3 regions of the Streptomyces sp. NBC_00289 genome follow, and region 2 is predicted to be linked to each of the others. Evidence: riboswitches for the same ligand, from Rfam matches in the RefSeq annotation. Region 2 holds a riboswitch; each other region holds the start of a gene.

Region 1 (10,249 bases), 3.6 Mb from region 2:
CGTCTCGCTGGCCAAGGCGGCCGAGCTGTACCGGCAGCTCCAGATCCGGACCGAGCTCGCCAACTGCCACTGGATGCGCGGGTACGTGTACGCGCAGAACGGCGAACTCGAGCGGGCCGAGAGCGAGATGCGCGAGGCCCTCACCATGCTGTCCGCCAAGCGGACCTCCCTCTACTCCAGCCAGGTCGCCGTGGAACTGGCCGACGTGCTGCGCCGGCGCGGCAGGTCCGAGGAGGCCGCCGAACTGCTGCGGCAGGTGCTCAGCGACTTCAGTCCCGAGCGCGGCGCCCTGCACTCCGCCGCCGCGCACCGCCTCCTCGGCATCATCGCCGAGGACGCCCGGGACACGGAGGCCGCCGAGGAGCACTACGTACGGGCACTGAGCCTGCTCGAGCGGGCGGGCGCCGCCGGTGACCTGGCCGACCTGTGCCGGCTGCTGGGCGACCTGCTGCGCCGGACCGGCCGGGTGGAGGCGGCGCTGGACGCCTACCGGACGGGACTCGGACACCGTACGGCCCCCGGCACGACCACCCTCGGCCCCGCACCCGCACAGCCGCCTCTGTGACCGGACCGGGGCGGCGCACAGCCGCCCCGGCCGTCGTCCCCGGGAACCCACCGGCGGGCCGAGACACACGTGCATCACCACGACCGACGGACCGACGGACCGACGGACCGACGGACCGACAGACCGACGGACCGTGCCACCCCGGGGCCGGCTCGGCACCGAAGCCGCCTGGCCGCCGGCCCCGGGTAGACACAGCCGGGTCCCGGTGGCCCCGGGTCCCGGTGGACACGGCCAGGTCCCGGCCCAGGCCGGCGCGGGTTTCGCCGGACGGGGGCGGGGTAGACGGAGTGGGCCCCTGAGCCGGCCCGCCACGAGTCGTCACCCACGCTCGGGTGAGACCACTCCGAGAGCTCATGGACGATAATGGCCGCGCTGATCGAAGGAGGCGGTGGCCGTGCGGCCCAGGGACGACCGCTACGGTTCCCCCGGCGACGACTCCGGTCCGCATGGCGCGTCGGGCGGTGACACTCCCCGGCTGCCCGTCCCGGACGGCGCGGACGGCGCGGAGAAGCGGGAACGCCTGCGGGCCGCCGACGTCATCGCCGAAGGAGTACGGGGCGCCAGCCCCGCGGAGATGCCGGGCCGGCTGTGCACGGTGGCGGTGAAACTGCTGCCGGTGGTGGGCGCCAGCATCTCGCTGCGCGCCGACGGCATGCCCATCCAGCTGAGCGCGAGCGACGACCAGGCCGCCCACCTCTCGGAGGTCCAGGCCACCCTCGGTGACGGGCCCTGCGTGTACGCCGCCTCGATCGGCGCCCCCGTCCTCGCCTCCGACCTGACCATCGGCCGGGACGCCCGCCGCTGGCCGGTCTTCGCCCAGCAGGCGACCGCCGTCGGAGTGCAGGCGGTGTACTCGATCCCGCTCGGCAACGACGCGGTGTGCGTCGGCACGCTCGACCTCTACCGGGCCACGACCGGCACGCTCACCAACCCCGAACTGCGCACCGCGCTCCTGGTGTCGAGCGTCATGACGATGGCCCTGATGGCGCTCCCCCAGGAAGCGGACAATGAGGCCGAGGGAGAGGCGGCCTGGTTGAGCGGCCTGGCCACCGATCACGACGAGGTCTACCAGGCCGTAGGAATGATCATGGTGCAGTCGGGCATCGGCGCGGACGAGGCGCTGGCGCTCCTGCGCGCCCACGCCTTCGCACACAACCGGACCGCCCTCGAGCTGGCACACGATGTGGTCTCGCACAGGAAGAGGTTCGACCGTGACTAGGTACGCTCCGGCCGGACGAGAAGCGACCGGACGGCAGGCGACCGGACGCCAGGCCGACGTGCTTCCGGGCCGTGTGAGGAGGCTCGGATGAACCGGGAAGTGCGGCTCACCCGCGCGTTCGTGGATCTGGCGGACACGCTGGGCGCGTACTTCGACCCGCTCGACCTGTTCGCCCGGCTCAGCGACCACTGTGTGGGCCTGCTGGCGGTCGACGCCGTGGGCGTGGTGATGGCCGACGCGCGGGGTGAGCTGCGCACGATGGCCGCCTCCGCCGACGACCTGGGCCGGCTGGACGTGCTCCAGGTGCGGCGGGACGAGGGGCCGTCCGTCGACTGCTTCCGTACCGGTGAGCCCGTCACCGCCGACGACCTGCGGACCGGCGACCGCTGGCCCGAGTACACCGCGCACGCCCTGGAGGCCGGCTACCTCTCCGTGCACGCCCTGCCGCTGCGGCTCGACGGGACGGCGATCGGCGCGGTGGCTCTCGCCAACCGGCGCTGCGACGCCCTGCCGGACGGTGACATCGCCGTGGCGCAGGGCATGAGCGACATCGTCGCGCTGACCCTGACCCACTGGCCCGCCGAGTCCAGACGCCCGCAGGACCTGCTGACGTCCCTCCAGGCGGCGGTCTCGGCGAAGGCGACCGTCGAACTCGCCAAGGGGCTGCTCGCGGAGTACGCGGGCGTCTCCCTCGCCGAGGCACTGGAGATGCTGCGCCGCCACGCGGAGAGGGAACGGACCACCCTCACGTCGATCGCCCGCGCCCTGGCCGAACGCACACTGGTGCCGGATGACCTCCTGCAGGAGGCGACGAAGCGCTCCTGAGCCGCGGGCGGCGGACACGGACGCGGTCAGGGTGGCCCGAGCCGAGAAGCCCGGAGGGTCCGCTCGGCTCAGACCTCCAGTCGTGCCTGTCTGCGGACCTCCGTCAGGCGCTGGGTGCCCAGCTGTACGACCGCTGCCGTGACCTCCTGCGACACGGTGCCGAGGCCCCCGTTGGTGAGGACGATCGCGTCGTCGCCGACGCGGACGGCGGCCAGGTCCAGGGTGAGCGCGGTGGGCTCGCCGTCGGCGTTCTCGCCGGCCAGCGTGATCCGCAGGCCCTCCCGGGCGTCCCCGACCGGCGGCAGCGCCGCCTCGGTCACCTGCCCGCCCTGTACGGCACCCCCGGCGGTCGCGGCCGTGAACCGGCCGCACTTCTGCGGCAGCGACCGCAGCCAGGCCAGGGTGCGGTCCACGTCCGCCGGGTCGTGGGCGATGACCTGGTAGCGCAGCTGGGCCTCGTCCATGCCGTCGTCGAGACCGGCGACCGCGCGGATCGGGTTGCGCGGGCCGAACAGATCCTCGGTGTAGACCGCCTCGAGCAGCCGCCCGCAGTCGGGGTTGTCGGCCGTCGCCTTGAGCAGGGTGTCCCGCCAGGTCGCGGCGCCCTGTGTCGGAGTCCAGGGCTCCCCCAGGTCGGCCGGAGTGATCAGCGCGGCCTCCGCCTGGGCCGAGGTGAGCGCGGTGCCAGGGCTGGGGGAGGGTGAGGCGGCGGGGGCGGACCGGCCGGTCGTGGCGGAGGCGCGGGGCGCAGTCCGGTCGGGGCCGCCCGGCGAACAGGCGGTGAGACTCGGCGCTCCGGCGAGGCAGAGCGCCGAGGCGCACACGAGGAGGCGGGCCGGGGGACGGGTCATCGAGGGGCCTCCTGCGCGCGGCCAAGATCCAGTACGTGCTCCCACAGCACCACCACGCCGATCACCCCACCAGCGAGACGGTCCGTCCGGGTTACCACCGCCACCCCGGACAGCCGAAAGACGACCCTCGCGCGTGCGCCGCCGTGCTGTCGGTGCCGCCCTCGCGTCGGTGCGGGCCTCGCGTCGGTGCGGGCCTCGCGTCGGTGCCGCCCTCGGGCCCGCACCGGCCTCCCGCCCGCACCGCCTCGCGCGCCCCCCGCCGTGCCCATGGGTGGCCGGGAACCGCAGCAGGCTGCGTAGGGTCGGTTCCGTAGTACCCCGTGCCGAGTCGGTCGTAGGAACAGGAGCTCCAGCGTGAACGGTCAGCCCATCCCGGTGATCATCGACTGTGACACCGGTGTCGACGACGCCCTCGCCCTGCTGTTCGCCGTCCGCCACCCCGGCCTTGACCTGCGCGCGATCACCTGCGTGGCCGGGAACACGGACGTGGACGGGGTCGTCCGCAACACCCTGACCGTGCTGGAGCAGGCCGGAGCGCCCGGCATCCCGGTCGCGCGAGGTGCCGAGCGGCCGCTGATCGAGCCCGTGCGGACGGCCCGGCACGTGCACGGGCAGGACGGGATGGGCGACCTCGGGCTGCCCGCGCCGACCCGCGTTCCGGTCGACGTGGACGCGGTGACGCTGCTGCGCCGCGAGATCCTCGCCTCCCCGCGCCCGGTGACCCTCATCCCGACGGCACCGCTGACGAACATTGCGCTGCTCCTGCGCACGCACCCGGAGGTGGTGCGCAACATCGAGCGGATCGTGTTCATGGGCGGCGCGGTGGCGACCGGGAACGCCACGCCGGTCGCCGAGTTCAACGTGTGGCACGACCCGGAGGCGGCGGCCGTCCTGCTCACCGCGGGCGTGCCGATCACCATGTACGGCCTCGACGTGTTCAAGCAGGTCCTGGTCCCGGCCGCGGACGTGGAGCGGCTGCGCGCGAGCGGGGACCCCCGTCTGCGGCTGGCCGGTGAACTGCTCGCCCACCGCGACCCGGCCACCTCCGGCGACCCCACCCCCACGGGCGGCCTCGGTGACGCGGGCGCGGTCTGCGCGGTCGTCGACCCGGAGGGGCTGACCACCGAACGCCTGCCGGTCGAGGTGTCCCTGGCCCCGGGCCCGACCCGCGGCCAGACCGTCGTCGACCGCCGCCCGCGCCCCGGCGAGTCCGAGATCCACGAGGGCGTACGGGAACAGGCCCTGGTGGACGTCGGCCTGGGCGTGGACGCGGAGCGGTACGTGAAGCTGTGGCTGACGACGGTCGAGGGCGTCTGAGGAAGCCGCTGGAAGGCTGTCGCGGCGGAGAGCCGGCGGAGAACCGGGGAGACCCGGGGAGTCCCGGCAGCTGTCCTAGCGACTGTCCGCCGGCCGCACCGCCCAGCGCTGTTCCACCTTGGCGACCTTCCAGTACGTCACCGCCGCCGCCCACACCACCACGAACAGGCCGACGATGACGTAGCCGACGTTGTCCAGGTCGAGGCCGGCGACCCAGCCGCTGAGGTCGTCGCTCAGGTCGAGCTTCTCGTGCAGGACGCCGACCAGTTCGATGGTGCCGATGAAGAAGGCGACGGCGATGGACAGCCCGGTGATGGTGAGGTTGTAGAAGACCTTGCGGACGGGGTTGGAGAAGGCCCACTGGTAGGCGAAGTTCATGAAGGTGCCGTCGAGGGTGTCGAACAGGCTCATGCCGGCGGCGAACAGCAGCGGCAGGCACAGGATCGCGTACCAGGGCAGCCCGGCCGCCGCGCCCGAGCCGGCCATCACCATCAGCGTGACCTCGGTGGCGGTGTCGAAGCCGAGGCCGAAGAGGAAGCCGAGCGGGTACATCTGGCCGGGGCGGCTGATGGACCGGGTGAGCCGGCCCAGGATCCGGTTCATGAACCCCCGGGAGTCCAGGTGCTGTTCGAGCTCCCGCTCGTCGTAGGTGCCCGCGCGCATCGCCTTGAAGACCTTCAGGATGCCGAGCAGGGCGACCAGGTTGAGGGCGGCGATGAGGTAGAGGAACGTCCCCGAGATCGTCGTACCCATGAAGCCGAGGGTCTGGTGGGTGCGCGAGCCCTCGTTCATGACAAGGCCGGCCAGTCGGGTGCCGCCGGCGATCAGCGCGGCGAGCAGGACCACCACGCTGGAGTGGCCGAGCGCGAACCAGAAGCCCACCGAGACCGGCCGTTTGCCGTCGGCCATCAGCTTGCGGGTGGTGTTGTCGATGGCGGCGATGTGGTCGGCGTCGAAGGCGTGCCGCATGCCCAGCGTGTAGGCGGTGACGCCGAGTCCGACGCCGAAGGCCCTGGTGCCGACCTCGTAGTGCTCGGGGACGACGAGCAGGAAGAGGATGCCGAAGGCGACGACGTGCAGGGCGGCGACGGCCGCCAGCAGGCCGGCGGTCTTGACGGTGTCCTCCCGGCGCCACGTGAAGGACGCCGGGGCGGGTTCGGGCAGGGTCATGCGGTCACGCTCCAGCACCTCGTGGATCACTTCGTGAGATGCCGTGGCCGGTCTCCTGGCTTACGGGTCGTACGCCGCCGGCCCGCCTTCCCGGTCACCCTGCGGCGACCAGTGGCTGTCCCTCGCGGGACGGTGGGCCGGAAACTCCCCGATCACAGTGGCGAGGGCCGCTCCGGCATGGACCCCTGAGGGGTCGTCACCGGCTTCCCGAGCACCACGGCCCGACCACCGTAGGGCGGCGGGCGGTCCACTGCATAGCTGCGCACCTGCGCAGGTATGGAAGATCACACAGTGCGCCTGCGAGGATGGCGGTATGCATCTCGTCCCGGCCGACCGCGCGGACCGGCGCACCATCGACGGTCACCGCGTGTGTGACGCCGTCGCCGCCATCGGCGACCCCGCGCATGTCCGCACCTGGGCCGACCGCTTCGCCCTGCTCGGCGAGCCCCGGCGGCTGGCCCTGCTGCTGGCCCTGCACCGCACCGGACCGCTGGCCGTGTCCGACCTGGCGATCGCGACCGGGACGAACGACCCCGCCGTCTCGCAGGCGCTCAGGCTGCTGCGGGCGGCCGGGGTCGTCGAGGGGGAGAGGGAGGGACGGGTGGTGCGCTACAGGCTGGTCGACGAAACCGTCGCCGCCCTGCTCGAGCCTCTCGGTCCTTCCGACGGGTGAGGCTCGGCCCCCGGTGTGTGTTCCAGGGGGCGGAGGCCGCCCCCTGGAAGGGTCACGCGCGCGTGCTCCGGCGCCGGCGGGTGGCCACCACGAGGCCCGCGCCGCCGGCCAGCAGCACCGCCGCCCCGATCGCGATCGGCCCCGTGCTGCCGTTCGCGCCGGTCTCGGCGAGGTCGTCACCGCCGCCGTTCGGCGTGGTGGCCGGCGCGGTGGTGGACTCGGAGGCGGCCGGAGTCGGGGTCCCGGTCTCGGTCGACGGCGTCTCGCTCGCCGGCGGCGTGGACTCCTCCGCCGGCTGGGAGGGCTCGGAGGACTCCGGGGCCGTCGGGGTGGACGGCGTCTCGGGCGGAGCCGTCGTGCAGTCCTTCGTGCCGCCGTTCCAGGCCGCGATCAGCTTGTCCTTGATGACCGGGCGGTCCGGGCCCTTGGGCAGGTCGCCGTGCTCGAAGCCGTCCTTCGCGTCGAGCTTGCCGTCGAACCTGACCGCACCCCGGTAGAGGTCGATCTGCGCGTAGCAGCCCGCGTCCGGCACGGCGATGTCCAGGGACTCGGTCTGGCCCGGCTTGACCGTCACGGTGTCGAAGTCGACGAAGACCTGCTCGCCGGAGGTGCGGAAGCTGGACCCGTGGGCGAGGTAGGAGGCCAGGGAGGCGGTGCAGGTGGTGGCGTCGCCGGCGGTGCGGACCTTGACGTGGACCTTGCCGTCGTCGGTGGGCCGCAGGTTCTGGTCGTCCACCTTCACCGAGTCGTAGAAGTCGGTGCCGTCGAGCGAGAACTGGCAGCGGTCGGTCTCCGTGACCGTGCCCGCCCCCGATCCGGGCTGGTAGCCGTCGGCGGACTTCCAGCCGTCGCCGCCGGGCGTACCGGTGGCGAAGGCGCCGGAGGCGGCGGCGACGGAGGCGGTACAGAGGGCGAGCGTCGCGACGCCCGTCCCCAGCAGGCGGCGCACGGTGACACGTCTCGCTATGGACATGCGTATCCCATCTTGGCGTGTGCGGGGGGTGAGTAACCCGAAGAAACACTGGGCCCATTGGTCACATGCGCCACAGCGTGCGCACATCGTGGATCTCCTGGCTCAGGGCTGTCAACCTGCGGCGATACAAAGGTGGTTGAGCCAGTCATTACAATTCCCCCACACAGGGAATACCTCCCTCCGGACCGCGCGGAGACAGGCTGGATGTTCACTTTTCCGGCCAAGTGGACAGGGTTCTCCTTACCGCCCACAAAGCACCCGCCCGCACAGCACCGCCCACAAAGCACCCGCCCGCGCAGCACCCGCCCACAAAGCAGGCACCCGCTCGCAACGCACCCGCCCGTACACACCGCGGAGGAGCACGCGTGACCGTTCGCACCACGCCCGACCTCTCCAGCAAGGACCCCGACTGGTGGCGGCAGGCCGTCGTCTACCAGGTCTACCCCCGCAGCTTCGCCGACGCCGACGGCGACGGGCTCGGCGACATCCGCGGTGTCACCGGGCGCCTGAGCCACCTCGCCGCGCTCGGCGTCGACGCCCTGTGGCTCAGCCCCTTCTACCCCTCGGAACTCGCCGACGGCGGCTACGACGTCGCCGACCACCGCGACGTCGACCCGCGCCTGGGCACCCTCGACGACTTCGACGCCATGGCGACCGAGGCCCACCGGCTGGGCCTGAAGGTGATCGTCGACCTGGTGCCGAACCACACCTCGCACCAGCACGTCTGGTTCCAGGAGGCCCTGCGGGCCGGACCCGGCTCCGCCGCCCGCGACCGCTACGTCTTCCGCGACGGCCGCGGCACCCACGGCGCACTGCCGCCCACCGACTGGCAGTCCGTGTTCGGCGGCAGCGCCTGGCGACGAGTGCCGGACGGCCAGTGGTACCTGCATCTGTTCGCACCCCAGCAGCCCGACCTGAACTGGGACAACGAGGAGATCCGCGCCGACTTCCGGACCACCCTGCGCTTCTGGTCCGACCGCGGGGTCGACGGCTTCCGCGTCGACGTCGCGCACGGCCTGGCCAAGGACCTGAGCGAGCCGCTGCGCGACCTCGGCGCCACGGAGGTCAGCGGCGAGGCGACGCTCGCCGGCCTCCCGCCCGGCTCCCACCCCTTCTACGACCGCGACGAGGTCCACGAGATCTACCGCGACTGGCGCGCCGTCCTCGACGACTACCACCCGCCCCGCACCGCGGTCGCCGAGGCGTGGGTGCAGGGGGCCCGGCGCGCGCTGTACGCCCGGCCGGACGAACTCGGCCAGGCCTTCAACTTCGAGTACCTCCAAACCCCCTGGGACGCGACCGAACTGCGCCAGGTGATCACCGACTCCCTGGACACGGCCGCGATGGCCGGAGCGTCGGCCACCTGGGTCCTGTCCAACCACGACGTCGTACGGCACGCCTCCCGCCTCCTGCTCCCGCCGGGCACCGACGACAACGCCTGGCTGCTGTCCGGCGGCCACGCCCCCGCCGTCGACCCGGTGGCGGGCCTGCGCCGGGCCCGGGCGGCCACGCTGCTGATGCTGGCGCTGCCGGGATCGTCGTACGTCTACCAGGGCGAGGAACTCGGTCTGCCCGAGGTCGCCGACCTGCCCGTCGAGGTTCTCCAGGACCCCGTCTGGGAGCAGACGGGCCGGGTCCGCAAGGGACGCGACGGATGCCGGGTCCCGCTGCCGTGGACGAGGACCGGACCGTCGTACGGCTTCGGGGCGGGCGCGGCCTGGCTGCCGCAGCCGGAGAGCTTCGCGTCGTACGCCGTCGAGGCGCAGGACGGGGTCGAGGGCTCGACCCTGGAGCTCTACCGCACGGCCCTGCGGCTGCGCCGCAAGCTGCTCCAGGGCGAGGGGCTGGCCTGGGCGGACGACGCTTTGCCCGGGGTCCTGCACTTCGCCCGGCACGAGGGCTGGCGCTGTGTCACCAACCTGTCGGACGAGCCGGTCGCGGTGCCGGCCGGGGAGGTGCTGCTGACCAGCGGGCCGCTGGAGGGCGGTCTGCTGGGACCGGACACGACCGTGTGGCTCGGCGGGTAGGGCGGGCGAGGGGCCGCCCGGGCCCCCCGCTGTCACGAGGTCGGCAGTGGCTTCGGCGTCTCGGTGCTGTTGGGCGGCGGGGTCAGGACGACCTCCGGCTGGCCGGCCGGCGGGGCCGGCGGGGTCAGGTCCGACTTGGGCAGCTTCGGCGGGGTGGTCTGGGTGAAGAGGGACTGGTCGAAGTTGACCAGTCCGGTCTTCTCCATGACCGTGATGTGGTCGAGGACGGTCACGTTGGCCTGGTCGGCCAGGGCCCGCACCAGGGAGTTCTTGGTGGTGGAGCGGACCTTCGCGACCGTGTTGAAGATCGAGCCGTGCGTGATGCGCAGGATGTTGGCGAAGTCGATGTCGAACTGCTTGCCGGTGTCCGCGCTCAGCTGCGACACGAAGCCCTGCTGCTGCGGGCTCGCCACGTTGGGCAGCGTGATGTTGAGCATGGGCGCGATCTTGCGGCAGGTGGCGTCCAGGCCGGCGTGCCCGTCGACAAGGTGCTGGCTCGCCGTGAGGACCCCCTTGGTGGTCCCCTTCTGCAGGCCGATCTGCCCCACCGGGTACTCCCACAGCCCGGCCGCGCGCACCTTGACCACGAAGTCGCGGTCCGACTCCGTCAGCGGCCCCCACTGCGTCTG
Region 2 (10,249 bases):
ACCCACGGTGAACTCGAGGCCCTGACGGACGCGGACCTGCGGCGCGGAGCCGCCGGTGACGAGGGCTGACCCCATGGCCCTGGCAGGCGCGCGGTGAGCGAGAACGACGTTCTGCTGGGCATGGCCCTGACCGTGGGCCTCGCCGTGGCCTCGCAGATCCTGGCGAGCCGGCTGCGGATCCCGGCTCTGGTGGTGCTGCTGCCGGCCGGGTTCGCCGCCGGCGCCCTCACCGACGTCGTCCATCCCGACAAGCTCGTGGGCCCGGACTTCTCGGTCCTGGTCTCGCTGTCGGTGGCCATCATCCTGTACGACGCCGGACTGGCCCTGAACCTGCGGCACCTCAAGGGCGCCACGCGCAGCGTCGTGGTACGCCTCCTGGTGCTCGGCGTCGTGTTCACCTGGGCCGCGGTCATGTGCCTGGGGCTGACCCTGTTCGGGGTGCCCGCGGCCGTGGCCAGCATGCTCGGTGTGATCCTGGTGGTGTCCGGGCCCACCGTCGTGGGACCCCTGCTGGAGCACGTGAGACCCTCGGAGCAGGTGCGACGGGTCCTGGTGTGGGAAGGATCCCTGGTCGACCCCGTCGGCGGCATCCTCGGGGCCGTCGTCTTTCACTCCCTTCTGTCCGGCGGACTGCAGACCGGCAACTTCCGCTTCGGTTCCTTCATCGCCGGGATCGCCGTCGGGCTGGCCGGCGGGGCGGTCGGCACCGTGCTGTTGTGGTGCACGCTGAGGTTGCTGCGCCTCGGGGAGACGCTCGGCACGCTGGCCCAGCTGGCCACGGTCGTCGTGATCTCCGCGGGCTGCGACATGGCGTACGACGACTCGGGGCTCATCGCCGCGATCGTCGCCGGACTGGCGGTCGCGAACCTGCCCGGCTTCGACATCCCGGCCCGTCGGCCGTTCTTCGAGACGCTGGTGCAGCTCATCATCGGCCTGCTGTTCATCTCCATCTCGGCCACGGTGACCCCGGAGTCCCTCGTGCCGGTGCTGCTCCCCACCGTCGTCCTGATCATCGTGCTGGTGGTGGTCGTCCGGCCGCTCGTCGCGCTGCTCGCCGGTATCGGGTCGGATCTCAGCGGGAGCGAGCGTGCCTTCGTCGGCTGGATGGCTCCCCGTGGCATCGTCGCCGCGTCGACCGCGACGACGTTCTCCGCCGGGCTCGCCTCGGCGGGACTGGACGACGCCGACAAGATCCTTCCCATCACGTTCCTGGTGATCGTCGGAACGGTCGTCGTCTACGCGCTGACCGCGAAGCCGGTGGCCGTCAGGCTGGGCGTCGTGCGGACCGTGCGGGACCGGCCCCTGCTGGTGGGTGGCGATCGCTGGGTCGTCGACCTCGCCCGTGCGCTGCGCGACGCCGGGATCGACGTGCTGATGTGGGCGGGGTCCGCGCGGGAGAGGGCCCTCGTCGAGGAGGCCGGACTCGAACTGGCCGCCGGGGAGCTGATGGCCGCGGCCACCGATCCCCAGGCGCGGTGGGAAGGAGTCACCTCGGTCTATCTCCTCACGGACGACGACGACTTCAACGCGCTGGCCTCCGTCGCCCTGCGGGACAGCGTCGACGGCCCGGTCCGCCGCATCAGCCCGCCCCGGGACAGCCGTGGGGTCGTCGCCCTCTACACCGCCGAGGACACCGTCCTCCGTCCCGAGCTCGCCCCGCACGCCCTCGCGGCCCGGCACGAACAGGGCGCCCGCTTCCGCGCACAGCCCGCCTCCGACCCGCGCCCGTCCGACGCACACGAGGTCGTCTTCGTCGTCCGGGGTGACGGCAGGCTGGTACCGGTCACCGAGGAGGGGCCGACCGCCACCGAGGAGGGCGACATACTGGTCCTCCTGACGCCCGCTCAGGTTCCGGGCGCGGGCCGGGCGCGCTGAACGCGGTGTGCGTGTCGGTGGGACAGCGCGCGGTCCGCGCGTGAAAGGGGGCTTCGGCCCCACGCCGGGACAGCTCGCACCGCGGGCCCTCGTGCGGTGCGCGCCGCAGACGATCGCCCGGACAGGTGCGCGGGTCGGCGCCGTAGGCCAGAGCGGCCGAACGGCGCCACGAGCGCACCGGCCACGGCCTAGGTGGCCGAGCGAGTGATCAGGTCGGGGGTGGCGGCTCTTCGGGCGGGCCGACGAGTCACGGCTCCAGTCTCCCGAGCGGCTGTCCGACCGTCAGGTTCCAGCGTCCGGAGCGCCCGCTGACCGTGGTCGCGGTCAGCGGTGGTACGTCGATGCGCCAGAACGCGGACTCGGGCGCCCCAAGGACGCGTACTCCCACAGCTCGTACGATCTCCGGCTCCACCACGGCGACGGTGCGGCCCGCGGCGTGTGCGGCTGTCTCCAGCCAGGCCGTCACGCGGTCGCAGAGCTCGCGTACCGATTCACCGCCGTGCGGCGCGGAGGCCGGGTCGGTCATCCAGACGGCGATCGCATCGGGTTCGTCCGCGCTGACCTCCTCGAGGGTGCGTCCCTGCCATCGGCCCACGCGGAGCCCTGCCAGTTCCGGCACCGGGGCGGCGTCAAGACCCAGTGCCGACGCGGTCTCCTCGCAGCGCACGGTGGGTGAGAACAGGGCGCGGTCAGGCGGTCGGAGGGTGTCTCCGGCCGACCGGGCACGCGCCGCTCCCGTCTCGTCGAGGGGGCAGCCGTCGTCGAAACGGGCCTCGCGCAGTGACCGGCTGACGGCGGGTGAGATCAACGTCACTCTGCTTGTCATGTGCCTGCTCTCATGGTCAACAACGCGGTCGCCGCACGGAATTCTCGCCATGGCGATACCGCCGACGCGCCCCCGGAGGTTCTACGCGCCCTTGGCCGCACCCTCGTGACGCGGTACGTTCTCGAGGATATCGACGACGGTACTGCGGAAGCCGGTGGGAGTCCGGCACGGTCGCGCCACTGTAAGTCCGGTACTGCCGCCCCGACACGGGACGGCGGGAGCGGGCGAGTCAGACCCGTGGCCGTCGTCTTGTGCACCACCGACATGGGACGCGAGTTCCCCCAGGAGGTCCTGCCATGGCGCAGTCCACCGTGCAGCCCAGCGCTGCCCCCACCGCCCTTCCCGCCAAGCTGCCGATCGGCGCGATCGCTCCGTGGGCGGTCTTCTTCGGCATCCTGATGCTGGTGCTGCTCTACTTCGTCGGCGCCGAGCAGGGCGCCACCTCCGTGGTGAGCGGTGAGAACGTGCACGAGTGGGTGCACGACGCCCGCCACCTCCTCGGCTTCCCCTGCCACTGACGGCCGAGCCGGAGCCTACGAGCCCATGAACTCCGTAACCGTCAGAAACCTCCTGGTCCGCGGCATGCTGGCGGGCCTCGCCGCCGGCCTGCTCGCCCTCGTCGTCGCCTACTTCCTGGGCGAGCCTCGCGTGGACTCGGCCATCGCCTACGAGGAGGCGCACTCCCACGAGCACGGCATGGAGGCCGTCAGCCGCACCATGCAGTCCACCGGTGGTCTGAGCACCGGTGTGCTGCTCTACGGCGTCGCGTTCGGCGGCATCGCCGCCCTCGCGTACTGCTTCGCGCTCGGCCGGATCGGCCGCTTCGGGCCGCGGGCGAGCGCGCTGCTCCTGGCCGCCGCCGGCCTGATCGCGGTCTACGTCGTGCCGTTCCTGAAGTACCCGGCCAACCCCCCGTCCGTCGGCGACCCGGACACCATCGGCAAGCGCACCACCCTGTACTTCCTGATGATGCTCCTCAGCGTCCTGCTGGCCGTCGCCACCGTGATCCTGGGCAAACGGCTCGCACCGCGGCTGGGCAACTGGAACGCGAGCCTTTCCGCCGGGGCGTTCTTCGTCCTCGCCGTCGGTCTCGCGTACGCCTTTCTCCCGGCCGTCAACGAAGTCCCCAACGACTTCTCGGCGAGCCTGCTCTGGCAGTTCCGTCTCGCGGCCCTCGCCATCCAACTGACCCTGTGGGCCTCCTTCGGGCTGGTCTTCGGGGTGCTCGCGGAACGCGTGCTGACACCCAAGCCCGCGGTCGCCGCGGCGGAGGGCGCCGGTACGCGAACCACCCCCGTACCGCACTGAGGCATCGCCCCGCCAGGGCGAACCCGACACCGCGATCCGGCCCCCGCACTTCCTGTGCGGGGCCGGATCGCTGTTTTCCGGACGGCCGTACGGAACGGTGCCGTCGCCGCCCGGCATTCACGGCGAGCGCACCGAGAGCCGGAAGCGCCGCACCAGGGGCGGGGTTTCGGGCCGTAACCCGCCGTCTCCCGGGTGGACGCGCGGCGGTTCGTGGCCGGGTGCTCCGGCCTCGGCGGATGCCGTGTCGGGCGGCACCGCAGGTGAACGGCGCGCGAACCGAGCCCGTGTGACGTGCGGATCGCTGGGTAGCAGGACGCTTTCGAGCGGCGCAGTCGGCGGTGGAAAGCGATCCTCTTCATGAGCAGGGCAGTGAACGTGCCAGTGACGGTCGGCGGCCGGGATGCGGAGGTGGACAAGAAAAGCCCAGGGCCTGCCCCCGAGTCGAAGGAGTCGTCGAGACGTGTGACACCCGGCGGGGGTTTCCCGTCGGCGGCCACACGCGGCGGCCGCGTGAGCGGGCTCGACGGTCTGAGGACCCTCGCGGTGGCGATGGTCCTCCTCTACCACGTGGAACCGGACCTGTTGCCGGGCGGATCGGTCGCGGTGGACGTCTTCTTCACCATCAGCGGATTCGTCATCACCCGGCTGCTCGTCGCCGAACACGCCCGGACCGGCGGCATCGACCTGCGCAGCTTCTACCGGCGGCGATGGCTGCGACTCGTCCCCGCCCTGCTGGCGGTGTGCGCGGCCTGCGTGGCGCTGTCGCTGACCACCTCGCTGTGGGCGTTCGACGGCGCCTCGGCGGCCGCCGGACTCGCGGCGCTGTTCGTGGTGAACATCGTGCGTGCCGGGGATGCCGGGGTCTACTCCGACGTGACCGGACCGCTGGCGCACACCTGGTCGCTGAGCGTGGAGGAGCAGTTCTACCTGCTGTGGCCGCTGGCCCTGTTGTTCCTGTTGCGGTGGTTCCGGGCCCGCGCGGTGCTGGTGTGCACGGCGGTCCTGTGCGCCCTGCCGGTGCTGTGGCGGTACGCACTGTGGAACCCCGACGCGGCGCACCGCATATACAACGGCACGGACGCCCGCGCCGACCAGTTGCTCGCCGGTGCCCTGGTGGCTTTGGTCCTGGCCCGGCTGCGTGCCGACGACCCCCGGCTGGAAAGCCTGCGCACGTGGACCGGCCGGCTGGCCCTGCCGGCACTCGCGCTGTTGTGCCTCACCGCCTGGAAGGTTCCGGTCACCGCCGACGAGGGCCGATGGACCGCCGCCTGGTACACCGCCGGATTCCTGGCGGTCGCGGCGGTGTCCGCCACGCTCGTCGCGGGACTCGAACTGTGCCCGGGCGGATGGCTGTCACGGATGCTGTCGATGGCGCCGCTGGCCTGGGCGGGCCGTAACCTCAGTTACGGCATGTACTTGTGGCACTACCCGGTCGTGCGCCTGCTCGCCTCGCTGGGTGTGCGGGAGGGGCGGCTGTCGGTCACGGTGGTGCTGACCACCGTCATGGCCCTGCTGTCGTACGTCGTCGTCGAGGCGCCGCTCCAGCGCCGGGGCCGACGCGTCCGCCGCCCGACGGCCGCACGAGCCGCCACGACGATCACCTCGACGCCGTCACCGCCACCCGCGCCCAGTGCCAACGCGGTGGCCGCGGAGGCGTGCGCCAAGAGCGCGTAGCGGGCGATGTGTTGCCTTCCGGGCCCGGGGGGCCGAGGTCCGGGGGCGGGGCAGGGGGGTCGGCCGCCGGTGGCTGGTGGCCGGCAGAGGGCGGCCCTCCCGGAGCGGTCGTCGCCGAGGACGTCGACTGCGGCGGCTGGTGAGGGAGGCCCTCGGCCGTGCCGCGCCGATCACCCGGCGGGCGAAGAGCACCGCACGAACGAGGGGCGACGACCGGCCGAGGGCCTCGGTGCCTGCTACTGCTGGGCGCCGGCCCTGCGCCGTACGAGATAGAGGGCGCCGCCTGCCACGACCACCACCGCGGCACCGATGCCGATCCAGGCACCGGCCGACATGCCGTCGTCGTCCTTCTCCTCGGCCCGGGCCGCGGGGGAGGCCGAGGGCTCGGTCTCCTCGGGCGTGGGCGCCGCGGACGCCGACTCGCTCGCACCGGGAGAGGGGCTGACCGGCTTCGCCCCGGGGGCGGCGGCCTTCAACTTGAGGACGGGCGCCGGGTTCTCGCCGTCCTCGTCCAGACCGATCCAGCGGTCGACGCGGTCGTCGCTGTAGGTCTGCAGAGTCTTGAACGTGAGCTCCTTCGCGTCGGGAAGCTGCTTGACGACGATCGAGTACTCGGCGTTCACGCCGGCCTTGAGCTCCGGACCCCCGACGGTGTAGCCGTCGTCGCCGGCCGTGAACTTCCAACCCTTCGGCCCCTCGCCGTACGTCACGTCGGCGGGAGCGATGCCCTCGGGCAGGACCACACGGACCTTGACGACTCCGGCAGTGTCGGACTCCGACTCGGCGTCGAAGCTGATCTCGACGTTCTCGGCGAGGGCCTGGGCCTTGCCGGCCTCGACCTCCACGTGGGCGGAGGCCGGTCCTGCGGTCAGTAGGACGGCGATCGCGCTCGCCGCGGTCACGAGGGTCAGACGGCGGGCGGTACGGTGCGATGTACGGGCGTACGACATGGGTTTCTCCAGGCATGGGGGCGCCGAGGACGGCTCAACAGCCTTCCTGGCGAGGTCAGATGGCGTGAGAGAACCGCGCCCGGGGAGGACCCCGCCGAACCACTACGTCTGTGAGGACCGCCTCCTTGAAGGGCGGTCGGTCAAGCCGGGCGCGGACGAGCGCCGGCAGCTCCGGTTCCGCCGGTGCGGCGCGCCGGGCGAGCAGCGCCCAGGCCGTGGCGATCCGCGCGCGCACGGCGTCGACGGCGGTCGTCAGGCCGCGCGCCAGTGACCAGCACACGGTGTCCGCGCGGTGCAGCAGCACGGCGACGAGCACAGCCGCGGCCACGTGGACGGCCGTCATCGTCAGTGAGTCGTGCAGTCGTCCGTGCCATGCCGGACGGGTGTCCATGGCGTGTACGTGCGCGGGCATGGCCTCGGCCGTGTCCGCGGGTGCTGAGCCGTGTGCGTGCGTGGTCGCCAGCCACAGGTGCAAGGCCAACTGCGCGGCACCGCACGCCGCTACGACCGCCGCGAGTGAACGCCGGCGCCTCGTGCCCACCAACCCCACGGCGAACAGCACCGAAGCTGCCGCGGCGCTGTGCCGCCACGGCATCGGCGCCTCGGTGACGACATGGTGAGCGCTTACCCCCAGCACCGTCCCGACGAGCGCGAACACGGCCGCCCGCAGAACGGGCAGCGGGGCGTGGCGCGTCGGCGTACCTGAGGTGCTGAGCGTGGTCATGGCCTGCCCATCATCGGGCATGCCTCGGCCGGGCCGGAGGCGGGATCCCCAAAGAGGCGGCTCGTCCGGAAATCCGCCCTTTGTGTCCCGGTGCGCCGAAACCTTCGGGTGCCGCGTCCGTGTGTGTCCGGGCCTGGTCTTCTGCTGCTACCAGCAGGACGTACGGCGCCAGTTCGAGGCCACCCGGACCCGCCTGATCGACGAGCCGCTCGTCGACTACGTCTCCCCGACCGGTGGCGGCTACTTCTTCGCCCTGCCCGGCGCCCGCGACTCCGCCGACCGGCTCGGCCGGGGCCTGCTCGCGGCCTGAAGCCCGACCGCGCGAAGTCACAGGTCTGTCGGCAAGTGATGCGAGAATGGCCGGGCACATCGACGCGACGCCGTACAACCAGCTTTCACCCCCGATGCCGGTGGGCGGCCGGTTCGAAGATCGGGAAGGCAATCGTGGCGGACCACGCAGCTGACGGACCGGCGGCCCACACGAACGGGCAGGGTGACACCTCGAGGCCGGTCACCATCGCGTACATCGCCGAGTCGGCGGGCGTGTCGGTCCCGACCGTGTCCAAGGTGATCAACGGTAAGGCGGGGGTGTCCGCGGACACGCGCGCCCGGGTCGAGGAACTGGTCAACAGGTACCGCTACCGCAAGCCCGCCGGAGCAGGCCGGAGCAATGTCGTGGAGCTCGTGTTCCGTGAGCTCAAGGACATGTGGGCGGTGGAGATCATCCGCGGCGTGGAGCAGGTGGCCCGCCGACACCGCGCCGGCCTCATGGTGTCCCGGTTCGGTCTGCACGACGCCACCCCGACCTGGGAGGACACCGTCTCCCGGCGCCCCAACTGCGTGCTGTCGGTGGCCCAGCTGTCCGAGACGGAGCGGGAGCAGCTGACGGCGAAGGGGATTCCGTTCGTCGTCGTCGACCCCATCACGGAGCTGCCGGACGACGTCCCGTTCGTGGGCGCCACGAACTGGTCCGGCGGCCGGGCGGCGACCCGCCACCTCACCCAGCTCGGGCACCGCCGCATCGCCATGATCAGCGGACCCGAGGACCAGCTCTGCTGCTGCGCCCGGCTGGACGGCTACCGCTCCGCGATGCAGGCCGCCCGCCTGCCGGTCGACCCGGAGCTGGTCGTACACGCGCAACTCACCCGTGAGGACGGCTGCGTGGCGGGGCGCTCCCTGCTGGCCCTGCCCGAACCCCCGACAGCGATCTTCGCCGCCAACGACCTGCAGGCGCTCGGCGTCTACCAGGCGGCGCGCGAGGCGGGCCTGCGCGTTCCCGACGACCTGAGCGTGGTCGGTTTCGACGACCTGCCGGTGGTGGCCTGGGTGGACCCACCCCTGACCACTGTTCACCAGCCCCTGACCGAGATGGCGGCGGCGGCCACCGAGCTGGCGCTCACCCTCGGCCGTGGTGAGGCGGCACCCCAGGTCGGGCTGGAGATCGCGACCACCCTGACGGTCCGCGCCAGTACCGCTCCTCCCAAGCGCTGAGGGCCGAAGGACGGAGCGGCCTCCACCACAGGAGCGATCGGTCACTCCGCCCCTGTGCCGCCGGGCTGTTCTCGTCTCGGCGGCACCCGACTCCCGCGAGGTGTCCGCGGGTTCCGGCAGGGCATGGTCAGCCGGTCATGGCGTCGCGCACGAGTGCGGTGTCGACGAACTGCTCGAAGCGGACGATGAGTCCGCCGCGTACGACGAAGTGGTGGGCGACGCGGACATCGATCGGTTTGCCGGTGGCGGTGTTGACGGCGGTGTAGCGGGCGAGGACGACGACGTTCTCGCCGTCGACGACGTAGGTGTCGTCGTGGGCGGTCCAGCCCTCCCAGTCCTGGCCGAGCTTCTCCATCACGTTGGCGGTGACCCCGTCGGGTGTGCGGTAGGTGCCGGCGAGCGGGAAGCCGGCCATCTCCGTCCACTCCACGTCGGGGGCGAGGGTGGCGCGCAGGGCCTCCAGATCACCGGCCGCGGAGGCGAGGTACTGGCGGCGTACGACGTCGGCGGGGGCCGTGGACGTGGCGAACTCGGTGCTGTCGTGTGACATGGCGGTCAGCCCCACTTCATTTCGCCCTTGGCGACCTTGGCGCCGATCTGGGCGGCGATCAGCATGCCGTTGTCGGGGTAGCGCTTGACGAGCGCGTCGGTGAGCGCGGCACCGTCCGCGGCCTTGGCCAGCTCCTCCTCGAAGGCGACCAGGTACGCGCGGGTGTTGCCGATGGCGGTGGCGTCGGCCGGCGCGCCGGGCAGGCGGTGGCCGGGCACGACCAGCAGGGGGTCGAGAGCGGCCATCTCGTCCAGCAGGTCGATCCAGGCCGCGCGGTCGCCCGGGGTGGCGGTGTCGGCCACCCAGACGTGCTCCTGCTGGAACAGCAGCACGCCGCCGAGGATCGCCCGCTGGTCCGCCAGCCACAGGTAGTGACGGTCGGGCAGGCCGGCCGGGCCGCCCCTGAGCTCGAAGCGGTGGCCCTCCAGGGTGAGGTCCCCGGCCAGCGGCTCGATGTCGACGAGGCGGGTGGGCAGGTTCGGACCCAGGGATGCCCACGCCTTGAGCTTGCCCTCGTAGGAGTGCTTGATGTGGTCGATGACGATCGGCGTGGCGACGAAGCGGGCATCGGGGAACGCGTCGGCAATGACTTCGGCGCCGAAGTAGAAGTCGGGGTCGGCATGGCTGACGAAGACGGTGGTGAGCCGCTTGCCGGAGTCGAGGATCTCGGCGGTCAGGCGGTGGCCGTCGGCGCGGGTGAAGGCGGCGTCGACCAACAGGGCTTCACTCTCGCCGGTGACGAGCGTGGCGGTCTTGTTCCTGGTGCCTGCGGGGAAGTCGAGGTCGAGGACCTTGAAGGAGAGGGTGCTCATTGCGTGCTCCTTGAGGGGGGTGGGCACAGTCGGCGGAGG
Region 3 (10,249 bases), 5.7 Mb from region 2:
CGCGGCCGACGCGCCCAGCAGCACCGCTTCGACGGCCAGCGTCGATCGGACCCAGGTGCGCCGCGAGCCACTGCCGAGCCGGACCGCCACCCGCCCGCCGACCACCGCGCCCGCCAGGAAGGAGACCAGGGACGTGAGGGTGTGCGCGACGGAGAATCCGGGCGCCCCGGCCGCCGCGAAGCCGAGCACCACCACGTTGCCGGTCATGTTCGCGGTGAAGACGCGTCCGAGGCCGAGGTAACTCACCGCGTCGATCAGCCCGCTGACCACGGTCAACACCAACAACACGGGCACCAGCCGCACCCCCCGCGCTTCGGCGGCACGCGGCTGCGCCTCGGCGCTCTCTGACGTCATACGAGCCTCCGGTGGTCGGCGGGACGGGCGCACGGTGTCCGCCGAGCCCACCCCGGACACGGCGAAGGAGGGCAAGGGGATCACCGCGGGCCAGACTCCCACGCCGGGAGCCGGGAGCCGGGAGCCGGGAGCCGGGAGCCGGGAGCCGGGAGCCGAGGGCCGGGAGCCGCCCGACGTCCTGGCCGGGCCGCGCCCTCGCGGCCGCTTCCGTGAGGTCCGCGATCTTCTACCTGTCGCCGTGGTGCGGGGAGATCAGGCCCGTCTCGTAGGCGAGTACCACTGCCTGGACTCGGTCGCGGAGGTCGAGTTTGGAGAGGATGCGGCCCACGTGGGTCTTGATCGTGGTGGGGCTGAGGGAGAGGCGGGCGGCGAGTTCGGCGTTGCTCAGGCCCGTGGCCAGGAGGCGGAGGACCTCCAGCTCACGGGGGGTCAGGTCCGACAGGTCGCGGTGCGGGGCGGTCGGCGGGGTCTCCGTGCGGTGGGCGAAGCGTTCGATCAGGCGGCGGGTGATGGCGGGGGTCAGCAGGGCCCGGCCGCCGCCGGGGTGAGGGTGCCGCACGCGGCGACACGTCCGCCGGGCCGCCGGGGCGAGCGCCCTACGCACGGGGTGCCGCCGCGCCGTGCTTACGGGGTGCCGTCCGTCGGGCGGCCGGGGTGAAGGCGGTGCGCACGGAGTGACGTCCGGCCGCCGCCGGGGTGAGGGTGCCGCACGCGGCGACACGTCCGCCGGGCCGCCGGGGCGAGCCCCCTCCGCACGGGGTGCCGCCGCGCCGCCCGGGCATGGCGAAGGCGGCGGCCCCGGGGATCGGGGGGCCGCCGCCTTCGCGTCAGGGGGACCGGTCGTGCGGGACGGTCGGTCGAGGGGGGACCAGTCGTACGGGAAGTCGGTCGCGGTGACCGGTCGTACGGGTGGGTCGGTCGAGGGGTGACCGGGGGTGGGTGCCGGTCGGGGTGACCGGTCGTATGGAGATGTCGGTCCAGGTGAACGGCCGTGCGGTGGGCCGGTCGAGGGGATCGGTCGAGCAGGAGGCGGGGTCATGCGCGTGTGGCGTGCGGCCGGCGCTTCGGAGGTCTGCGGTCGGCCCTCGCGGACAGGGGCGGCAGGGACGGTGTGCAGCCGGCTCTTACGGCAGGTGCCTGGCGGGTGGGACCGCTCAGTACCAGCCGTTGGACTGCCAGAAGCTCCAGGCGGCGGCCGGGCTGCCGTAGCGGGAGTTCATGTAGTCCAGGCCCCACTTGATCTGGGTGGCGGCGTTGGTCTTCCAGTCGGAGCCGGCCGAGGCCATCTTCGAGCCGGGCAGGGCCTGGACCAGGCCGTAGGCGCCGGACGAGGAGTTCTTGGCGGTGACGTTCCAGCCGCTCTCGTGCTGGACGATCTTGCTGAAGGCGTTGTACTGCGCGGCGCTCGGGATCAGCTTGTGCGCGATCGCCTGGGCCTGGGGGGCCGACGAAGTGGCGGCCTGGGCCGGAGCCGAGGTGAGGACCATGCCGGTGGTGGCGGCGGCCAGCGCGGCGGCGGTGAGGGCCTTCTTCGGGGTGGCGATGCGACGGGCGATGCGGGAGACGAACACGGAGAACCTTTTCTTCGGGGACGGGGCGGTCGCCGTACATCCGGACCACGCGGTGCGTGGCGGGGGGCGTACAGCGGCGCCGAGGCCCTGGAGGGCACGTCGGCGCCGTGCGACGTCATCCAGAGAAACAGTTCGGCGAAGTGCCCGCAAATACCCTATTTGCTAGTTGCGGCCGTACCTGGGGGGATTGGCCCCCGTGTGACGTGGCTCTCAAACCGCAGGTCAGACCCCAGAATGGCGGGTGCATGCCAGGCGTTTTCCGCTACGGCCCGGCTTCGTACGTGACCTGCGTCATGTGGGATGGTTCACCGCTGGACCAACCTGTCGTGACGGTCGGCGTACGGCGTCTCACGCAGCGGGGCCGTCGAACGTGACCGGCGTCTCGAAGGCCGCCCGGCGCGTGGCGCGACGCAGCGCCTTGAGCACCGCCGGTCCGACGGCGAGCGTGAGGAGGACCGTGACCAGTGCCCGGCCCAGGTCCCAGCCGAGGGAGGTGGCCAGGCAGTAGGCGAGGAAGCGGGCCAGATTGGCGGGGACCGCCGCGTCGGGGTCGAAGGCGATGTTCGAGGCGTTCTCGTTCATGAAGGGCCACCCGGCGAGGTTCATCACCGTGCCGTAGGCGAAGGCGGCCAGGAAGCCGTACGCGGCGAGGAGCAGCAGCTCGGCGCGGCCGCGCAGCCGGTCGGGACCCGGCAGCAGGCCCGCGCCCATCGTGAACCAGCCCATCGCGAGCATCTGGAACGGCATCCACGGACCCACCCCGCCCGTGAGCAGCGCGGACGCGAACATCGTGACCGAGCCGAGAACGAAGCCGAACCCCGGACCGAGCACCCGTCCGCTCAGCACCATCAGGAAGAACATGGGCTCGATGCCGGCGGTCCCGGCGCCGATCGGGCGCAGAGCCGCGCCGGTGGCGGCCAGCACCCCGAGCATCGCGACCGCCTTCGGACCGAGGCCGGACTCGGAGATCGTCGCGGTGACCACCGCCACGAGCAGGATCAGCAAGCCGGCGAAGAGCCAGGGGGCGTCCTGGGCGTGGGCGTTCAGCTGGGAGGCGGGCGGGGCGAGGAACGGCCAGGTCAGAGCGGCCACGCCGACGGCGCTGACGAGCGCGAGGGCGACGAGCGAACGCGGGCCGAGACGGACGGGCCGGGCCTGGGGGACGGAGGCGGGGGCGGCGGTCATGCCAGCGCCTCCCTGACCTGCGCGACCGTCAGCCACTTCTGCGGGGCCAGGATCTTGGTGACCTGCGGGGCGAAGGACGGGGAGGCCACCACCACGTCCGCCGTCGGACCGTCGGCGATCACCTCGCCGTCGGCCAGCAGCACCACCCGGTGGGCGAGCTCGGCGGCCAGTTCCACGTCGTGCGTGGCCAGCACGACGGCGTGCCCCTCGGCCGCGAGGCCGCGCAGGACCGCGACCAGGCGGCCCTTCGCCGCGTAGTCCAGGCCGCGGGTCGGCTCGTCGAGCAGGAGGAGGGGAGGACGGGCGGTCAGGACGACGGCCAGCGCGAGGGTGAGCCGCTGCCCCTCGGAGAGGTCACGGGGATGCGTGTCGTCGGCGATGCCGGGGAGGAGGCCGGAGACCAGGGCCCGGCAGGTGCCGGGGGCGGCGCCCGCGTCGCGGTCGGCGTGGGCGCATTCGGCGGCGACCGTGTCGGCGTACAGCAGGTCGCGCGGCTCCTGCGGTACGAGGCCGACGCGGCGTACGAGGTCGGGGGGCGCCGTGCGATGCGGTACGGCGTCGCCGACCCGCACCGAACCGGACGCGGGTTCCACGAGTCCGACGAGTGCGGCGAGCAGCGTGGACTTGCCGGCGCCGTTGCGGCCCATGAGCGCGATCGTCTCCCCGGGGGTGACGGTCAGGTCGACGTGACGCAGCGCCTGGACGCGACCGCGCCGGACGGCGAGGGAGCGGACCTCGGCCGCGTGCGCAGCGTGTGCCACGGGTGCGGACCTCGCGGAGTCGGACGGCCGGTGACGGCGCCGCCACCAGCGGGAGGGTGCGTGCCGGAGTGCCTTGGGTGCGGGTGGCGGTGAGGTCGATTCCGCCCGCTGCGCCTCCGCCGTGGCCGACGCCTCTTCCCTGGCCGGCGCCCGCTGTGCTGCCTCAGCCCGCTCTGCCGCCTCCGCCCGCTCCGTCAGCCGTTCACGGAGTGCCGGTGCCCGGCGTCGCGCGTCCCGCACGGTGAGGGGCAGGGGCGACCAGTCCGCCAGCCGGCCCAGGTCCACCACCGGCGGGTACACCGGGGACACGGCCATGACGGCGGCCGGGGTGCCGAGGACCGGCGCCGCTCCCGGGGACGGCAGGAGGGCGACCTGGTCGGCGTACTGGATGACGCGTTCCAGGCGGTGTTCGGCCATGAGGACCGTCGTGCCGAGGTCGTGCACGAGGCGCTGGAGGACCGCGAGGACCTCCTCCGCGGCGGCCGGGTCCAGGGCGGATGTCGGTTCGTCGAGGACCAGGACCTGGGGGTGCGGGGTGAGGACGGAACCGATCGCGACGCGTTGCTGCTGGCCGCCGGAGAGGGTGGAGATGGGGCGGTCGCGCAGGCCGGTCAGGCCGAGGAGGTCGAGGGTCTCCTCGACGCGGCGGCGCATCACGTCCGGTGCGAGGCCCAACGACTCCATGCCGTAGGCGAGTTCGTCCTCCACGGTGTCCGTGACGAAGTGGGACAGTGGATCCTGGCCCACCGTGCCGACGACATCGGCGAGTTCGCGAGGCTTGTGGGTGCGGGTGTCGCGGCCGGCCACCGTGACGCGGCCGCGCAGGGTGCCGCCGGTGAAGTGCGGGACGAGGCCGCTGACCGCCCCGAGGATCGTGGACTTGCCGACACCGGACGGGCCGACGAGGAGGACGAGTTCACCTTCCGGGACCTCGAAGTCCACGCCGCGGACGGTGGGTTCGGGGACGCCGTCGTACGTCACGGAGACGTTCTCGAAGCGGATCACGACGGCTCCTTGGGGGAGGGGCTTTCGAAGGACGCGGGGGCGGCGGGCGCGGGCCGGGTACCGGAGTCGGCCCGGGCGGTGGGCACGACGAACGCCGGGAGCAGACCGACGAGTACGGCCGCCGCCGGCCACATGGGCAGCGTGGGGGCGACGAGGGGGACCACACCGGGATGCAGTGCCTCGGGGTCGCCGGCGGCGGCGAGGGTCAGCAGCGCTGCGACCGCGACGCCGGACCCGGTGACCAGCCAGGCCCGCGCGTCCCACCGGTCGGGGCGGTAACGGGTGCGCAGGGAGCGGCGGCCACCGAGGCGCAGGCCGGCGAGGGCGCAGACGAGGCCGACGAGGAGGAGGGGGAGGCCGTAGGTGCCGCCGGCCGCGGTCAGTACGCCGTACGTTCCGGCGCAGACGCCGAGGAGGCCGCCCAGGGTGAGGACGGCGGTGGTACGGCGGACCGTGGGCGGCACGTCGGCGCTGCGGCCGTAGCCGCGGGCGTCCATCGCGGCGGCGAGGGCGACGGAGCGCTCCAACGCGCCCTCCAGGACCGGCAGTCCCACATGCAGTAGGCCGCGTACGCCCCGGTCGGGACGACCGCGCAGCCGGCGTGCGGCGCGCAGCCGCTGCGCGTCGGCGATGAGGTTCGGGGCGAAGGTGAGGGCCACGACCACGGCCACGCCGGTCTCGTACAGGGCGCCCGGCAGGGACTTGAGGAGCCGGGCCGGGTTGGCGAGGGCGTTCGCGGCGCCGACGCAGATGAGGAGCGTGGCCAGTTTCAGGCCGTCGTACAGCGCGAAGAGGAGGCCCTCCGCGGTGACCCTGCCGCCGAGGCGGATGCCCTGGGCCCAGTGCGGGAGCGGCACTTCGGGCAGGGTGACGACCACATGCGTGCCGGGGACGGGGGAGCCGAGGACGACCGCGAAACCGAGGCGGACGGCGAGGACGGCCAGGGCGAGTTTGACGAACGCGGTGTAGGAGCGGGCGGTGGGGGTGTCGGGGCGGTGGGTGGCCACGACGTAGGCGGAGGTGGCGATGAGAAGGGCGAGGAGGAGGGGGTTGGTGGTGCGGGTGGCCGCGGTGCCGAGGGACAGCGCCCACAGCCACCACGCGCCGGGGTGCAGCGCCCCGCCGACCCGTCGGGGGCCCGGCCGCCCGAGGTCCGGCCGTCCCAAGTCCTTCCGCTCGAAGCCGTTCCCCTCGAAGCCCGGCAGCCGGGGCCTACGGCGCATTCCTGCGCCGCCTCGCCTGCCATACGGCCGCCCCGCCGAGCACCGCCACGACCGCGGCACCGGCGAGCAGGCCGAGGGAGGGGCCGTCGTCGTTCGTGGCAGGCTTCTGCTTCGCGCTCGCGTGCTTGCTCTCGCCGGCCGCCACCTGCTCCCCGCAGCCCGTCTTCGGGTAGCCGGCGATCGCGCACAGCAGGGCGTTTGCGTCGTAGCGCAGTGGTTTGGCCACCGAGGCCAGCGCTTCGGCCGTCGTCGCGTCCGAGGTCACCCGGGCGCAGGCGGTGCGCGCCGAGGGCGGGGTCTCGCCGGACGGGGCGTCCGCCGGCGTACCGAAGTCGACGACGAGAGCCACCCGCTTCCTGCCGTCCGCCGCGGGCGTTCGCGCGCAGATCGACGCGAAGTCGGCCGCGCCGCGCGGCTGCGCCGAGTCGCCGGAGTCCTCGCTGACCGAGAAGCGGAACCCCTGGACGTCGCCGTCGGTGGGGCGGCTGGTCGACGGGCCCTGCGTGGCGTAGGTCCAGTGACCGCCGGTGCGGTCCCAGAAGGACCAGTAGCGATAGCCGGCGGCCCGGGCCTGGGTCGCGTTGCCCAGCAGGAAGAGGGCGAGGAGCAGTACGGCGGCGCGGCGGCGCGTCACGGCTGCCGCCTCCTGTTGCGGCCGCTGATCAGGATGCCGATGCCGATGCCGGCGACGAGACCGACACCGACGACCCACCACACGTTGAGGCCGTCGTCGCCCCGGCTGCTCTCGTCGCTCTTCGCGCCGTCCGACGTGGCGGCGGAGACGGCGGGGACGGAGGCGGGCGTGGGGCCGGTCGCGTTGAGGAGCTTCACCAGGTCCTGGCCGCCGAAGTCGCGCACGTCGGAGGACTCCGCGTGCGCGGCGAGGATCAGCTCCGCGTACGCGGCCGGGCCGCCCTGACGCGCCCACTTCTGGAAGTTGGCCTCCAGCCAGCGCATCGCGTCGGCCGCCTTCTCGCCGTGGCCGGCGGTGGCGAGGGCGAGGACCGCGTCGGCCGTGTTGCCGTAGTCCGGCTGGTCCTCGGAGCCGGGAAGAGCCGACGTCAGATGTGCGTCCTTGGCGAGGGCCTGTACGAGGTGGGCGGCGCCGTTGTTCGCCGCCTGCTCGGGGTCGTTGGCGTCCTCGCACGTCACGGGCGCGTCGGTCGGCTTCACGGACTCCCCGGCCAGCCCCTTGCCCAGCGCGCCGACCACACCCGCGGCGGTCGCGTCCTCGTTGGCGGCGAGCCTGCCCTTCTTGTCCGGCTGGTAGGCGAAGGCGCCCGCCCCGTCCCCGTCGCAGGGGAGGGCGAGCTTCAGCAGGGCGTCGTACGGCGACTTGCCGCCCTTCACCACGTCGGCGGGCTTCTCGCCGGTGGCGGTGAGGGCGCCGATGACGGCCGACGTCGAGTTCGTGTCGCTGGGCCCGCCCGGGGCGTAGCCCCAGCCGCCGTCCTTGTTCTGCACGGACTTCAGCCAGCCGACGGCCTTGCCGGTCTCGGCCTCGTGCCCGCCGAGCGCGGCCAGTGCCTGTACGGCGGCGGCCGTGCTGTTGCTGTCGACCAGCAGCTTGGCGTCGCAGGCCTTGGCGGTGTCGGCACGGAACGGCGCGAACGCCCCGCTCGCGCACTGCTGCCCAGCCAGCCAGTCCACGGCCTCGGCGGCGGGCTTCACTCCCACGGTCTTCTGGGCGAGCAGGGCGAGCGACTGCCGCCAGACCCCGTCGTACTGCGGGTCGGTGGTGCCGTACAGCCCGGACGGCAGCGCCACCGACGGCGACGCGGACGGGGACGGATCGGCGGCGACGGCGGGCGAGGCCACGCCGGTCACGGCTATGGCGGCCAGAACCGCGGCGCTGCGGCGGACGTTCATGATCGGCGGGTGCCCTCTCCTGCGGAGAGCCGGGCAGCACGGGACACCCCGGCGGCTCGGCTCCGTGAAACCTCGACGGTGCCGCACACCGGCCGGCTGCCGATGCGCGTTGAGCCGGTCACGTACCGCGCGGGGTGATCCGGCTCACCGTCCTTGGCGAACGGCTCACGGTTGCGGGTCAGCGCCGGAATTGCACCGGCTTCCCCCCGTACGGGTGTGATGACGACGCCGCCACTCTACCGGCCCGTAACAAGACCCCTGAGGGCCGCCTGTGTGCCGGGTGGATTCGGCGCGTGCCGGTGACGGGGGGCCGGTCGGCCCGTCGGCGACGCACCCACCGGCGCGCGTGGTTCACACCGCCACGTACGTCACCGGGTCGCTCTCCGGCACCGCCTCCGCCCGCCCCAGTTTCACCAGGCGGCGCAGGTGGGCCTCCGCCTCCGACACGGCGATGTTCCTCGAGCCGTAGGGGATCTGGTCCCAGGGGCGGTTCCACTCCATGCGTTCGGCGAGCTGCCAGGGGGTGAGCGGGTCGGCCAGGAGGGTCAGCAGGCCGGTGAGGCGGTCCTCGTGGTGGGTGAGCAACTCGCCCACGCGGGAGGCCGCGTCGGTGAAGACGTGCTGGTGGGCGGGGAGTACCTCGGCGGGGGCGAGGCGGCCGACGCGTTCCAGGGAGTCGAGGTAGTCGCCGAGCGGGTCGGTGACGGTGGCGTCGTCGGGGTCCTCGTAGAGGCCGATGTGCGGGGTGATCCCGGGAAGCAGGTGGTCTCCGGAGAACAGCCGCCCGTGGCCCGGGAGTCGGGCGGGATGCTGTTCCTCCAGGTGGAGGCAGACGTGGCCGGGCGTGTGGCCCGGGGTCCAGATCGCGCGCAGCCGGCGGCCGGGGAGGTCGAGGAGTTCGCCGGGGACGATCTCCCGGTCCGGGAGGGCGGGGGAGAGGCCGGGCAGGGTGCTGGGGCGGGCGGCGCGCAGGGGGGCCACATGGGTCTCGGGGGCGCCGGCGGCCGCGAGCTTGGCGGACATGTAGGTGAACCACCGGTCGAGGCCGGTGGAGCGGGCCCGCCGTACGAGGGCCGTGTCGGCCGCGTGCATCGCGATCCAGGCGCCGGAGGCCTCACGGACGCGGCCCGACAGGCCGTGGTGGTCGGGGTGGTGGTGGGTGATCACCACACCGTGGATCTCGCCGGCCGCGGTGCCGCACGCCACCAGTCCCTCGGCCAGGGTGTCCCAGGAGGCGGGGTCGTCCCAGCCGGTGTCGATCAGCACCGGGCCGCGGTCGGTGTCGACGACGTAGACAAGGGTGTGGCCCAGGGGGTTGTCCGGGATGGGGACCTCGATGGACCGTACGCCGCCGCCGTGGTCGTACACCTGCGTCATGGCTCCCCAATCGCCGCGTTCCGGTCACTATAACTAGAACGAGTTTCGATGGGAGCCCGAGCCGACCTTCCCGTGGACGTCCCGTCCGTGGACTCCGGCGAACGGAACTGGTATCAGTCTTCGTATCCGAGAATCTGATGGATCGTCAGAGAAGTGGCCGGAACGGCCCCGGGAGGCAGTCGCCATGACCGAGCTCGAGCTCGTGGAACACGGACAGCTGTTCATCGGCGGGGAGTTGACCGACCCCCTGGGCAAGGACGTCATCGAGGTGATCTCCCCGCACACCGAGGAGGTCATCGGCCGGGTCCCGCACGCCTCCACGGCGGACGTGGACCGGGCGGTCGCCGCGGCCCGCCGGGCCTTCGACCAGGGACCCTGGCCGCGGATGACGCTCGACGAGCGGATCGAGGTGGTCGGCCGGATCAAGGACGCCATCGCCGTACGGCACGAGGAGATCGCCCGCGTGATCTCCTCCGAGAACGGGTCGCCGTACTCCTGGAGCGTCCTCGCGCAGGCCCTCGGCGCGATGATGGTGTGGGACGCGGCGATCACGGTCGCGCGGAACTTCACCTACGAGGAGAAGCGCGCCGGCGTCCTCGGCCGCATCCTCGTGCGGCGCGAGCCGGTCGGAGTCGTCGCGGCCGTCGCCCCCTGGAACGTCCCGCAGTTCGTGGCCGCCGCCAAGCTCGCGCCCGCGCTGCTCACCGGCTGCACGGTCGTGCTCAAGCCGTCGCCGGAGTCGCCGCTGGACGCGTACATCCTCGGCGAGATCGCGCGGGAGGCCGGCCTGCCGGAGGGCGTGCTCTCCATCCTCCCGGCGGACCGCGAGGTGAGCGAGTACCTGGTCGGGCACCCCGGCGTCGACAAGGTCTCCTTCACGGGCTCGGTCGCGGCCGGCAAACGC

The links. Region 2 has a riboswitch for cobalamin ahead of OG985_RS06995 (CbtB-domain containing protein). Riboswitches for the same ligand answer to the same signal wherever they lie in the genome.
Region 1: linked by a shared signal. The riboswitch ahead of OG985_RS22870 (HoxN/HupN/NixA family nickel/cobalt transporter) and the one ahead of OG985_RS06995 (CbtB-domain containing protein) in region 2 are both predicted to bind cobalamin.
Region 3: linked by a shared signal. The riboswitch ahead of OG985_RS32170 (prenyltransferase/squalene oxidase repeat-containing protein) and the one ahead of OG985_RS06995 (CbtB-domain containing protein) in region 2 are both predicted to bind cobalamin.

What each region holds. Positions count from the first base shown of each region.
Region 1 covers NZ_CP108046.1:5,042,215-5,052,463, reverse strand. Annotated here, with positions in the region: gene OG985_RS22895 (tetratricopeptide repeat protein) at 1-565, shown strand, start outside; gene OG985_RS22890 (GAF and ANTAR domain-containing protein) at 954-1,784, shown strand; gene OG985_RS22885 (GAF and ANTAR domain-containing protein) at 1,872-2,609, shown strand; gene OG985_RS22880 (hypothetical protein) at 2,678-3,460, opposite strand; gene OG985_RS22875 (nucleoside hydrolase) at 3,815-4,777, shown strand; gene OG985_RS22870 (HoxN/HupN/NixA family nickel/cobalt transporter) at 4,853-5,947, opposite strand; cobalamin riboswitch at 5,975-6,181, opposite strand; gene OG985_RS22865 (ArsR/SmtB family transcription factor) at 6,261-6,620, shown strand; gene OG985_RS22860 (LAETG motif-containing sortase-dependent surface protein) at 6,673-7,593, opposite strand; gene OG985_RS22855 (glycoside hydrolase family 13 protein) at 7,959-9,620, shown strand; gene OG985_RS22850 (DUF4142 domain-containing protein) at 9,653-10,249, opposite strand, start outside.
Region 2 covers NZ_CP108046.1:1,403,890-1,414,138, reverse strand. Annotated here, with positions in the region: gene OG985_RS07010 (cytochrome d ubiquinol oxidase subunit II) at 1-69, shown strand, start outside; gene OG985_RS07005 (cation:proton antiporter) at 94-1,875, shown strand; gene OG985_RS07000 (histidine phosphatase family protein) at 2,123-2,701, opposite strand; cobalamin riboswitch at 2,812-2,959, shown strand; gene OG985_RS06995 (CbtB-domain containing protein) at 2,998-3,219, shown strand; gene OG985_RS06990 (CbtA family protein) at 3,245-4,009, shown strand; gene OG985_RS06985 (acyltransferase family protein) at 4,520-5,683, shown strand; gene OG985_RS06980 (DUF1775 domain-containing protein) at 5,920-6,633, opposite strand; gene OG985_RS06975 (hypothetical protein) at 6,689-7,357, opposite strand; partial or broken gene OG985_RS06970 (deferrochelatase/peroxidase EfeB) at 7,488-7,667, shown strand; gene OG985_RS06965 (LacI family DNA-binding transcriptional regulator) at 7,802-8,848, shown strand; gene OG985_RS06960 (nuclear transport factor 2 family protein) at 8,976-9,398, opposite strand; gene OG985_RS06955 (MBL fold metallo-hydrolase) at 9,404-10,210, opposite strand.
Region 3 covers NZ_CP108046.1:7,100,729-7,110,977, forward strand. Annotated here, with positions in the region: gene OG985_RS32135 (YoaK family protein) at 1-354, opposite strand, end outside; partial or broken gene OG985_RS32140 (response regulator transcription factor) at 581-889, opposite strand; gene OG985_RS32145 (transglycosylase SLT domain-containing protein) at 1,509-1,925, opposite strand; gene OG985_RS32150 (ECF transporter S component) at 2,274-3,110, opposite strand; gene OG985_RS32155 (ABC transporter ATP-binding protein) at 3,107-4,876, opposite strand; gene OG985_RS32160 (energy-coupling factor transporter transmembrane component T) at 4,873-6,099, opposite strand; gene OG985_RS32165 (SCO2322 family protein) at 6,089-6,733, opposite strand; gene OG985_RS32170 (prenyltransferase/squalene oxidase repeat-containing protein) at 6,730-7,968, opposite strand; cobalamin riboswitch at 8,080-8,221, opposite strand; gene OG985_RS32175 (MBL fold metallo-hydrolase) at 8,320-9,345, opposite strand; gene OG985_RS32180 (aldehyde dehydrogenase) at 9,530-10,249, shown strand, end outside.